DNA from 3 places in the Macellibacteroides fermentans genome. Region 3 is predicted to be linked to each of the others. Evidence: riboswitches for the same ligand, from Rfam matches in the RefSeq annotation. Region 3 holds a riboswitch; each other region holds the start of a gene.

Region 1 (4,095 bases), on a different contig from region 3:
GACAGAGTGGCATAATTACTGTTGTAAGGCCGGTCGTCACGATAATTAAAAATGTTTTCGACACCGATACCGGGCTCAAGTATAAAATTTGCCAGGTTGTTGAATGTATGTCGAGTAGATAGATTCCATAGCTGATAACCTGGTGCATTCCCATACGTGCCGGTTTCAAATCGTTCACTTTGAAGTCTGCCTGCGAGATTAACATTTAATGTGTAAAAGTCCCAGACTTTGTTCCAATTGCTGTTTATACTTCCGGAATGCTTTATACTACGAGGTAAACGTGAATCCGTATTCGTGTCTTTTGCATCCGCAAAACTGTACGAACCACCCAGTGAAATTCCATATCCCAGATAGCTGTTTATTGAAATATCGACTCCTTTTACTCGAGCCTTATCAACATTCTGGTATTCCATACGTTTGGTTATACTGTTAGCAATGTCTGTTTCGGTAAGGGCAACTTGTTTACTGGTGATAAGATTGTCTAAATTGTTAATGTAGGCAGTCGCAGAAATCGAAAACAGCCTGCTCAAGAATTCGCCGTTTAATGCATAATAATTGCTTTTTTCGGGCTTAAGGTTAATGTTTCCGGCACTCAGCGTTCCGTTTTTCTCTTTGTTGTAATAGAGTTCTTCCAACGAAGGAGCTCTGAACCCACTGGAGTGGGTTGCTCTGAAATTAAATGCTCCGGGTGAATACATAAGTGACAGCTTGGGAGTAAACCTATTCTTGAATGTTTCATGGTAAATATATCTCAACCCAACGATCGCCTGAAAATTCTGTAAAAATTTGATTTCATCTTGTGTATACAAAGCCATCGTGTACGCTTGTTTGTCTCCCGCAAGTGCTTCCGGATTCTTCAGTTTGTCAGTAACGTATTCGGAACCTATTGTGATTTTATTGAAGTCTCCAGCCATAAATACACTTTTTAGATTGGCATTGTAATAGTGTTGGCGTTTACTTAATGCCGATGTTCCATTCTTTATGGTAATATTTCCCTTTTTATCTTTTACATCCTTGATATATTCTTTGGTCCCTTCAAAATTGTCATTGTACAAATCCAGACTGATATAGGATGCATTTCCTAAAAGAAACTTACTTCCAAGTGCCAGGCTATAATCATTGTATGCCAGGTTATAGTCGTATTCCGAGACTGGACGGTCGTTCTCTTTATTATACATACTGCCCCGGGCATAGAACGATAGAGCTTTCGTTGCAGAATAGGTGAAGTGCTGGGTCAGAATATTGGAGTAAAATTTATCAGAAGCTTTCTTGTTTGTTTCAGTCAGCTTCTCGTTTCCCTTTGAGTCGTATGTGATGGCTTGATTGTTTAGCTGCCAGCCATCCGATTGTCGTCTGTTGTAGGTTGTAAATGAACCGAATTTTCCGGTGTTGATATCCAGATTGATTGTCTGATCGAATTGATTTTCTTCAGCAAAGCGGGTTTCGGAGGTAACATTGACCAGGTTTTTAGGTTGATCGGTAATTATGTTTATGACACCACCCATTGCTTCCGATCCGTAAAGAGATGAAGCTGCTCCTTTCAGTATTTCAATTCGTTTGACATTGCTAAGATTAATACGGGAAAGATCAACATTTCCGGATACATCTCCGGCAAGCTTCTGTCCGTTAATAAGAACCAGAATATGCTTATTCCCCAGACCGTTTAATGTCATATAACTGGCCATAGCCGTGGTGGAAAATGAAAAAGAGGGATTCAGCATGTTTAATGCATCTTTGAAATTTGTAATACCAGCCCTTTTTAAATCATTCCCGTTGATTATTTCCACAGGGACAGGGCTGTCTTGTATCCTGCGATGGGTTCCGGTTCCAGTAATTACAACATGATCCAGATTTATGCCTGAATTTTCCATTTCAATAAGCATGTTCAATTGTGTTCCGTGGATTTTCTTTTCTACAGGAATGTAATTCAGGCAACTGGCCCGAAGTGTGAATGATTCATCGGGAACATTTTTAAGTATAAATTCACCTTTACTATTGGTTGCGCAACCAATGGTGGTTTGTTCGAGCCGGACGTTAACTCCTTCAATGGGTTTTCCGTTTTTTACGTTAACAACTTTTCCGCTTAACGTGACTTGCGCTAACGAACAAATTACAACACACCCCCACAACAGGGTTGTTAGTAAACCTTTTCTTTTCATGTTTGAGAAATAATAGTTAATAAATGGTATCCTTTAACCCGAGGACGCGGAATTTATTTATCGACTGGCAGGTTTCCTGACTATGTCCAGAAAGCGACCTTCCCATTTCTCTCGAAACAGTGGTGTGAGCTTGCTTTCTTTTATTACTTTCAACTTTTGAAAGTAAGGACTTTACAGTAGCGGGTACTGTTCCGGATTCAAACCGGATTCCCTTTTATACAAATCGCAGAATGCGATCGTATCACCAAATCAGGGGCAAAGTTAAGATGTTTATTTATATTTGCACAATAAAATTAAGATTTAATTATTTATGAAACCTCAATTGTTGGTAGGGGCTGCCTCTTCAGGAAGCGGTAAAACTACTTTTACTCTCGGACTGTTAAGGGCATTGAAGAATCGGAGTTTGAAGGCGCAACCCTTTAAATGCGGTCCCGACTACATTGATACTAAATATCATTTGCTAGCCGCAGGTGAAGAGTCGGTTAATCTTGATTTATTTTTATCCTCTGAATCGCATATCCGAAATTTATATGCTAAATATGGTACCAATGCGGATGTCTGTATTACAGAGGGAGTTATGGGCCTTTATGACGGATACGACGGTATGAAGGGTAGCAGCGCTAAATTGGCAGAGTTGCTTGGAATCCCTGTTGTGTTGATTCTAAATGCCAAATCAATGGCTTATTCGGCAGCTCCTGTTTTATTTGGTTATAAACATTTTAATAAAAACATAAACATTGCAGGAGTTGTCTTTAACCGGGTGTCTTCAGAGACTCATTATGCTTATTTACAACAAGCCTGTAAGGATACAGGGGTTGAGTGTTTGGGCTACATCCCGAACAAAAAAGAGCTTGAAGTTCCTTCCAGACACTTAGGCTTGTCAATTGACAATTCTTTTTGTATGGATGATTTCGCAAACAGAGCGGCAGAGATTATAGAGGAGTTTGTTGATTTGGATCGTTTGCTTAAAATATCAAACATGCCTTTTTGCCTGCCTGATAAGTCTGAGCAGAACGAGTTGGATATAAGAGGTGACATTAAGATTGCAGTTGCTTACGACAATGCTTTTAATTTTATTTACAGAGAAAATCTGGCTCAATTAAAACGGTTGGGAGAAGTTGTCTTTTTTAGTCCTCTTGATGATGCTAAATTACCTTCTGCCGATTTGGTATATCTGCCAGGAGGTTATCCGGAATTGTATTTGGACAAGCTGACAGAAAATAAAACAATGCTTCACTCCATAAAAGCCTATGCAGAGAATGGAGGTAATCTTTTAGCCGAATGCGGAGGAATGATGTATTTAAGTAAGGTGATTGTTGGAATGGATGGCAACCTTTATTCGATGGTTGGTGTTTTTGACCAGGAAGCTACCATGCAAGATATGAAACTTACCCTTGGTTACCGTACATTTACATATAATGGAATTGAGAATATACGGGGACATGAATTTCATTATTCTCGGATTAAAGATCCTCAAACGGATTCTATATCAGATATTTCTATATATAATGCGAAGGGAGTGAGAACAAAAACAAATTTATTTCGTTATAAGAATACAATAGCAGGTTATACTCATCTATATTGGGGCGAGCTCGATTTGATGAATCTGTGGAATCATAAATGTTAGTTATATGAAGATTTATACAAAAGGAGGCGATAAAGGTCGTACTGGTATTTTTGGCGGCGAGAGGGTGGATAAGGATGATATCCGGATTGAAGCCAATGGCTGCTTGGATGAATTAAATTCAACCATAGGGGTTGTGAGATCGCTTTTGCCGGAAAACCACGAATGGCATTCGTTCTTGTTTACTATCCAGGTGGAGCTCATGGTTGCTATGTCTGAAGTTGCTACACCGTCGGCCTTGAGGGATAAAAATCCCAATAAGATAAAGGAGGATATGGATCTTTACTGTGAAAAGGAGATCGATCGGATTAC
Region 2 (4,095 bases), on a different contig from region 3:
CAAATTGATCAGAACGAGAAGCTCCTACTGGAGTGTTGTCCTCCATCAAGTTGGCTGCAGATCTTAAATCTGTCGTGCTTGCGTAGGATCCAAAAATATTCAAACCCTTCAATGGTGTGATAATTATGCCGGCCATTGGATTCCATGCATCACCGGTTACGAATCCCGTAGATGTATCCGTATTACTATTCCCATAACTATAACGAATACCCAATGTTGCTTTCAAATACTTGTTGAATGTAATAACATCTTGTGCCATAAGTCCGTAGCTGTATGAGTTTGCAACGATAGCCTTACCCGCAATTAATTCAGCTGTAGATGAAGGTAATGTATTGTTAATAGGTTTTAGAACATCGATTGTATCAACCAGGATAGCTCCATAGGCAACCGTTTCGGTATGATTTGTTCGATAATCGAATCCTACCTGGAAAGTATGCTTCGTTTTTCCTGTAAATACATCCCTGCCAATTAAGTCAATCTGTAAAGCACTGTTGTTGTCTGCACGTGTTGAACGTGTAAGAGAGCGGCTGCGCAAGTTGTATAACCCGGTTTTTGATACATTCTTTAAGGTCGAAGTACTTGCTCCGGTATTGTCTGTATCAAGTGTAGATCCAAAATAAGCAACCCGTACACTAAATAAATCAGACAAGGATCGGTCAAACCGTAACGCATAAGTAAGATTGTTTGTCAACGCTCTATCTGTCTCAAAACCCAAGAAATTGTTATGAGGCATTTTATATAAAGCATTCACGCTATCTGCTGCTAGATTTACGGTTCCTCGGTCTGGCGTACGAGTGTCGTGCATGTAGTCCATCTCAACTGTTACAGAAGTTTTTTTGTTTGGCTTCCAGGCAAAGGATGGATTAACATATATACGGTCTTTTGATACATTCGTCCTGTAATTATCTGCACGTTCAAAAGCTCCGTTAATACGGAATCCAATAGCTTGCTCCTTATCTAGAACTGTTTGAACATCAAAAGTAGGACGGAATTGTCCCCAACTGCCGCTTCGCAAGCTTACTTCTCCAGCATTTACAAATTTAGGTGTTTTTGTCGCGATGTTAATTACACCACCGGCACTACCTAAGTCGTTCCCGATACCCTGTGTAATAGCCGCAGTTCCTTTCAATACCTGAATGCTTTCCACACCCTGCATATCTGTAAGAAATCCACCTCCTCTGAAATCGGACTGAACCCGTACGCCGTTCTTCAAGGTTGGGATTCCTCTGTACCCTCTGGTTGACAGACTTTCCTGCGCGTTACCAAAAGAGGCGAATTGAGTAACCCCCACAACGTTTCGTACAGCATCAGTAATGGTCATATTACCCTGCTCTTCGATTACTTTGTTGGATATAATAGAGATACTTTGTATTTGTTCACTCGGACGAAGGGGTAAACGAGTTACTGCATTTAGTTTTTCGGGTTGTTTTTCTCTTACTCCAAATACCTCGATGTCTGTCAATTCGTTAACATCTGGAATAAGCTCGAAGTGCAAAACGGCAGGTCTGCCATCTGCAACCTGTGCTTCAAGAGTCTGTTGTTTATATCCTATAAAACGGGCTGTTACTTGTCTTTTGCCTGATGGGATCTGATTAAAGAAGAATGATCCGTCATTATCGGTCGTTGTGCCAACCATAGATCCTTCAATATATACAGCAGCTGCAGGCAGCGGTTGTCCTTTTTCGTCGACAACCCGTCCTTTAATTAAAGGAACCAGTGCGTCTTTCCCGAAAGCGCTGCAGACGATCAGAAGCGTTAGAATCAAAGTTGTGATTTTAGTCTTTCTCATATATAAAATTGTTACATTAAATTTTTTATGCAAATTTCACAAGTTTGAAATGATCATGCAATCACCTTAAATAATGAAAATATAGACCTGAAATATGCTGAAAAGCATAAAATGAGAAATCTGATACCTATTAATTGGTATTTTCTATGAGTCGATAAATTCAATTTATATGATTTGCTTTATCGATTCGCAAATATTTACCATCTTTGTAACGCAATGTTCCATAACCGTATTCTCGGGGAGGATTAAAAGGGAATCGGGTGTAAATCCCGGACAGTCCCGCTGCTGTAAACTTCATAACGTACCGGATTGATCGCCACTGTTTTTATTTAACGGGAAGGCTTCGGATATGGAAGTAAGTCAGAAGACCTGCTTTGCACACAATTTCAAAAGCTTCGAGGAAAGGCTACTGAAACATATGAACCATCATATCGTTATTACAGATTCCCTGTTGTTTCTTGAATTGTGCTTTATGCAAGTTTTTAATTATCTGCCATAATAATTAGAAAAGAAGCATGAATTTGTATACGTGTGAGCAGCGTATCAGATTTGTGCTTTCTTTATTGTTTGAACTCTTAATGTTTTTCATTTGTTTTCTAAATGAAAAGTGCTTTTATTTGCATGTGAAACCAAGAAAAAAGTTTGTGATGAAAAAGTCAATTGTGTTAGTATTTGTAGCCCTTATGCTTGGAGTATTATATGCTCCATTAAATGCACAAGTGAAATTTGGGGTGAAGGGTGGAGTGAATATAGCTTCGGTCCACTTTAGTGATGATGTTATAGATCCGAACAATGTGACAGGTTATCACATTGGACCAATGATTGAGGCGATGATTCCTGTTACAGGGTTAGGTATTGATGTTGCAGTGCTTTACTCTCAGAAAGGTCTCGAGTTTGAGGATGAAAGCATGAAGACGGATTATATTGACGTTCCTGTAAATTTAAAGTGGAAAACGGGTGTTTCTGTAGCAAAATTGTATGTTGCCGCAGGTCCCTATTTAAGTTTTCGTGCTGGAGGCGATAAAAAGTGGGATTTAATTGAATCACAGATTGAGGCAAAATCTTTTGGAGCGGGAGTCAATCTGGGTGCCGGGGTAGAGTTGTTGAACCATTTACAGGTTGGTGTAAATTATGGTATTGGGCTGACTGATAATTATAGTGTAAATAAAGTTGGATTAGGTGATCTAAATGACGGAAAAAACCGTACTTGGTCAATAACTGCTGCAATTCTGTTCTAAAAAACAAATATTCAGGAAGCCGGACTTTCAGAAGTCCGGCTTTTTTTGTTATTTTGAACTCTCTATGATAGAAAAAATGAAATACGCAGATGTAATTCTCCCTCTTTCTCTTGCCAACAGCTATACGTATCGCATCCCTCAGGATATGCAGGCTGCACTTGTTGCCGGATGTAGGGTTATTGTCCATTTTGGAAAAAGAAGGTATTACACTGCGATTGTGTTGGAAGTTCATAACAGACAACCCCAATCTACACTTGAAGTTAAAGAAATCTATGCATTATTGGATGCCAGTCCGGTTTTACGCAGACCTCAATTGCGCTTCTGGCAATGGCTTTCGGAGTATTATTTGTGCAAGTTGGGCGATGTGTACAAGGCAGCTTTACCTTCCGGCCTTAAATTGGAAAGTGAAACAGCCGTTTCTTGTATCAAAGATTTTGAAGCCCAATTCCCTTTGAGACCAGCCGAACAAGCGGTGTTGGATGCATTTTCAGATGGTCAGAAATTAACTGTATCCGAGCTGGAAAAGAAAACCGGTCTTCGTAATGTTGTTTCCACATTGTCCGTTTTGCTAACTTACGGAGCAGTAGAGGTACAGGAAGAATTGAAAAAAGGATTTGCACCCAAATTGGAGACCTATGTTTCTCTTTCTGACGAATATAGAGGCCATGATGCTTTGCAAAAAGCATTTGATCTACTAAAAAGGGCACATAAACAAGAACTTTTACTTATTGCTTACCTGGATTTAAGTCATATTCTAAACCCTACCTTAGCCACAGAGGTTACAAAAAAAGAGCTTTTACAGCAAAGTGAATGCAGTGTATCTGTGCTGGATGGGCTTGTTAAAAGAGGAATTTTGAAATACTACGATAAGGAGGTTGGTAGATTGCAAGTTCATATATCCAGATTGCAACCGCCGCAGCCTTTATCTCCTGATCAGGAAAAAGCTTATGCTGATATTCATGAATCGTTTAAAATAAAAGATGTTTGTTTACTACACGGTATTACTTCAAGCGGTAAAACAGAAATATATATACGGTTGATATCGGAAGTTTTATCTTTAAACAGACA
Region 3 (4,095 bases):
TGGCCGAAATGCCCTGTTCAATATAGCCATCGATCCGGTTTTCGCGGATATTCTGGGGTAGAGCGTAACGATTTCCCACGGCCGTAAGCATATAGCCTACATTAATCCAGGGAGTTTCGGCAGTAAGAGAGGCTGTACCCGAATGTTCCGGAGTGTAAGGAATCTGATGTTTATAATTCTTCTTGGCCGGATCGGTTATATCAACCGCCTTCTGCCAGGTATAGGTTCCGGCAAGCTGGAACGAAAGTTTATTGGAAACCGGCATGCCTGCCTCTAGATTTAAATCCAATCCTTTAATGGATACCTCCCCGAAATTCATCATTCTGGCAAAAGCCAAAGAGGGTATCACCACAATTTTATCACTAACCCGGTTATAATACCCATCGGCCGAAAACCGGAGGTAATCCAAGGCGCTGAAAGGCTTTCCACTCCAGGTAAGCCCCACATTGTACTGCGTAGCACGTTCCGGCCTTAATCCGGTATTTCCTATACGCAGGTAATACAGGTCATTGAAGGTGGGTACCCTGAAAATATCTTTAATGGAGGCTCTAACACGGATATTCTTCTCTTCCCATATCCGCCACGATCCACTTAGTGCCGGAGAGATCCGTTTACGGTCTGCCGGTCGGTCGCCGGTCTTCACCCTCTCCGTGATATAGGTTCCCAGCAAACTTCCGGTAAGCGTAATACGTGCATCCTGGTATTGGGCTGCCAGCACTGAGAGCGATGTATACCGTGTTGGGTAGGGACTTTCGGGAATGGTTGCATCCAGGGTATTAACAAAGAAGTCGGAAGCAAAAGAAAAACTGAGAACATCTGCAGGCACATATTTCAATGCTCCTGATGCATAATATTCTTTCTGCGTATAGCGGTCGTCTTGTCTCCCCCCGGCATATTTATTATTTATGTCGAGGTATCGGTTGTATGCATGATTGAACTTCAACAAACCTTTAACCGACAAATACTCTCCTATTTTATTCTCGTACCTTGTCTGCGTAAAGAAATTTCTGTCCCACAAACGTTCGCGCGCCTGCGGATTGTACAGGCTGACCGATCCCGGAAGGCCTCGTTCCGAATCAAAGTAGTAAGCCTTCACCTGTAACCGGCCGGCATGCTGCAGATCTGCATATACGTTGGCCTCCCCTCTCCAGGAATTGATGTCGCTGTTCAGTCTCTTTTGCTCTTCCCGCAGGGTTCCGTTAACCAATGTAAAGGGATAGTCGCCATCGGCCGTAAGCCAATCGCCATGCATGGTAACAGCAACTTTGGATCCCACCTTTTGTCCGTATCTGAATGAGGGATTGAAATATCCGAAAGAGCCCGCTTTAAGCTGACCTTCAAGCGTATACTTCTTATCGTCAAACAGTGGGTGCGATGTTTCAATCTGCAAAGCTCCTGCGGAAGCATATATCCGGGCCGTTTGGAAGATATCGTCTGCCTGTCCGATTGAAAGCAGAACCTGCTCTACGTTATCCAACGAAAAGCGGCTGATATCCACCTGTCCGCTTTGTGCGTCACTAATGGTAATACCGTCGTAGCTTATCGCTGTATGCTGGGCACCCAGACTACGAACGGAAACGGTCTTCAACCCTCCAACACCTCCATAGTCTTTGATCGTTACTCCCGAAAAACGTTTTACAGCTTCCGATAATTCCTGCACTCCCAGACGAAGCATGTCGCTTTTATTCAGCATCTGCACCGGCGTGCCTTCCCGCGTTACGGCGGGACGCACCTTCTCTACCACCTCAACCTCGTTCAGATTACGGTGGCGTAGTACCAGGGAGTCTTGCTGGGCAATCAATCCGTTGTTGGAAACAAGACAAAACAGTCCTGCCCAAAAAGATACTTTCACTTGTTTATTCAGCATAAAAATTTCGTTTACGACACCTTCACCCGAAGCATCGGTATTAAGAATTGCGGCAGGTTTTCTGGCTTGCTCCCTTAGTTCGGTAGCCTTCCCGTCCGCAGGCGGACAGTGGCAATGGTAGACCGAGGTTTTCTTGAGCTTACAGCTGCGGGTACAGCTCCGGTATTGCACCGGATTCCCTTTTACTAACGAAACATGAACATGCTTCGTTACACCATCATTCGACTGCAAAGATAGAGAAAAAGAGAGATACACAAACTTTTTTATAAAATTATCTTATAAACCTTACGTATTAATCAATAATTATATATATTTGTAAGACAACTGTTTAAATACTATAACAACATGAAACAAACCTATTTGCAACGATCTGCGCCATTGGCGAACCATTAAACATGCTATATTTTCTGCCCTATCCATTTTAAAATCTTATTCATATGAAAACAACCTTATTAATCTCAATCTTTTCAATTCTTTCCTCTCATTTTCTGATTGCCCAGAGTGATACGCTTAGCGGGGTATTAAGAGATTCCAAAGAAAAAGCCATCAAACGCTACGAAGTACGTTTAGGAAGTTCACCCGGTACGACTGTCAAGACTGATAAAAACGGGGTATTTGTATTTGCCGATGCCAATCTGCAGGATACCTTATACGTGGAGATGAACAAGACCGGCAAAACGGTGAAAGTTCCGGTATCGGGTTATACTTTTCTTACCATCCAGCTTAAGGAAGGATCTTTCGAAGTAGACCATCGCTATGAACCGGACGAGAATCTTAAAAAAGTATTGGAGCGGGAAAGTAAGAAGATGATCAGTTCTTCCACATTAAACAAGGAAGAGATACTTAAAACCCGTTGTCAGGATATCTACTGTCTGCTCAGAAGGTTATCCGGTGTAATGGTTCAGAATAGCGGAGCGGTTCGCATACGCGGCGGTGCTTCTTTTAACAGCTCGTCCAATGCACTGATTGTGGTTAACGGTATCCCGATGCAAGATTCCGGAATTATGCGTACCATTCCGATTCAGGATATTGAAGAGATAACCGTATTGAAAGACGCCACACAATATGGAGCGATGGGTGCCAACGGAGCCATTGTTATTAAAACCGGGAAATAAGGGTATGATATTTCCTATTTTTTAATAACTTTGTTTCTGATCAATAGGAGTACCAGCGTATGAAGAGATGGATGAAATGGATAGGTATTGCTTTCTTGGTGCCACTGGCACTCATCCTTTTATTGTCTGTACTCTTGTACTTCCCTCCCATTCAGGACTTTGCCCGGAATAAGATTGTAGCCTATGCTTCAACCTCGACGGGCATTGATATCCGCATTGCGAAGGTGCGCCTGTCGTTTCCCCTCAACCTTACCATTCAGGATGTTTTGGCCTTGCGCACTCCGGCAGACACCCTGCTTAAACTTCAGTCCCTCGAGGTCAGGGTTAAATTGCTCCCTTTGCTGAAAAGCAAGGTTGTAGTGGATGCTGTTGATTTGAAAGGAGGTCAGATTCACTCGGGCGACTTTATCGAAGGGTTGCAGATTGACGGACAATTAGGCCGTTTCCATGCCAAGGCAGATCATATCGATCTGACTAAGGAGATGGCAACCTTCAACTCGATGGAATTATCTGATACGCAGCTTTCTATCCGGATGGATTCAGTTGCGGAAGAGAAGGATTCCACCTCTGCTCCGCTTAACTGGAAAATTGCGCTTGACGAGGTTGTGCTGAATAAGGTAAACCTGGATATTCTACTTCCGGGTGATACCGTCCGTATGCGCGGAGGAATGAACCATGCGTTGCTTTCAAAAGGATGGATCGATCTGGGACGATCAGGTTATTCGGCCCGCAAGATTCAACTTACGGAGGGAACTTTCTCGTTGGACAATGATACGTTAGGAAGAAAAGCGGGACTGGATCCCAACCATATCGCAATTGACAGTCTGGAGTTTGAAGCAGATTCTCTTTCTTTTGAAGACAAGGTATTCGGCATCAATATCCGCCGGTTTTCATTTTCAGAACAATCCGGGTTGAAGCTCTCTTCTCTGGAAGGAAGTATTCTGAGCGACGGGAAGCAACTGGAAATACCGAATCTTCAACTTAAGACTCCCTACTCTGAAATGCAGCTTCTGGTAAGTGCACCCTGGAGTTCGCTGGATGAAAAGGCCGAAGGGTCCATCCGAAGTCTGCTGATTGCATCCATCGGCAAAGGAGATCTGATGCTCGCAGCCG

What was found. Region 3 has a riboswitch for cobalamin ahead of F5613_RS11010 (TonB-dependent receptor plug domain-containing protein). Riboswitches for the same ligand answer to the same signal wherever they lie in the genome.
Region 1: it holds a riboswitch for cobalamin, as region 3 does, so the genes downstream of both, F5613_RS13635 (TonB-dependent receptor) here and F5613_RS11010 (TonB-dependent receptor plug domain-containing protein) in region 3, are expected to answer to the same signal.
Region 2: it holds a riboswitch for cobalamin, as region 3 does, so the genes downstream of both, F5613_RS05750 (porin family protein) here and F5613_RS11010 (TonB-dependent receptor plug domain-containing protein) in region 3, are expected to answer to the same signal.

The regions. Positions count from the first base shown of each region.
Region 1 covers NZ_JACCCY010000004.1:188,588-192,682, forward strand. The annotation lists gene F5613_RS13635 (TonB-dependent receptor) at 1-2,159, opposite strand, end outside; cobalamin riboswitch at 2,209-2,423, opposite strand; gene F5613_RS13640 (cobyrinate a,c-diamide synthase) at 2,470-3,786, shown strand; gene F5613_RS13645 (cob(I)yrinic acid a,c-diamide adenosyltransferase) at 3,791-4,095, shown strand, end outside.
Region 2 covers NZ_JACCCY010000002.1:158,958-163,052, forward strand. The annotation lists gene F5613_RS05745 (TonB-dependent receptor) at 1-1,789, opposite strand, end outside; cobalamin riboswitch at 1,989-2,180, shown strand; gene F5613_RS05750 (porin family protein) at 2,437-3,027, shown strand; gene priA (replication restart helicase PriA) at 3,104-4,095, shown strand, end outside.
Region 3 covers NZ_JACCCY010000003.1:376,265-380,359, forward strand. The annotation lists gene F5613_RS11010 (TonB-dependent receptor plug domain-containing protein) at 1-1,867, opposite strand, end outside; cobalamin riboswitch at 1,902-2,101, opposite strand; gene F5613_RS11015 (TonB-dependent receptor plug domain-containing protein) at 2,305-2,982, shown strand; gene F5613_RS11020 (translocation/assembly module TamB domain-containing protein) at 3,042-4,095, shown strand, end outside.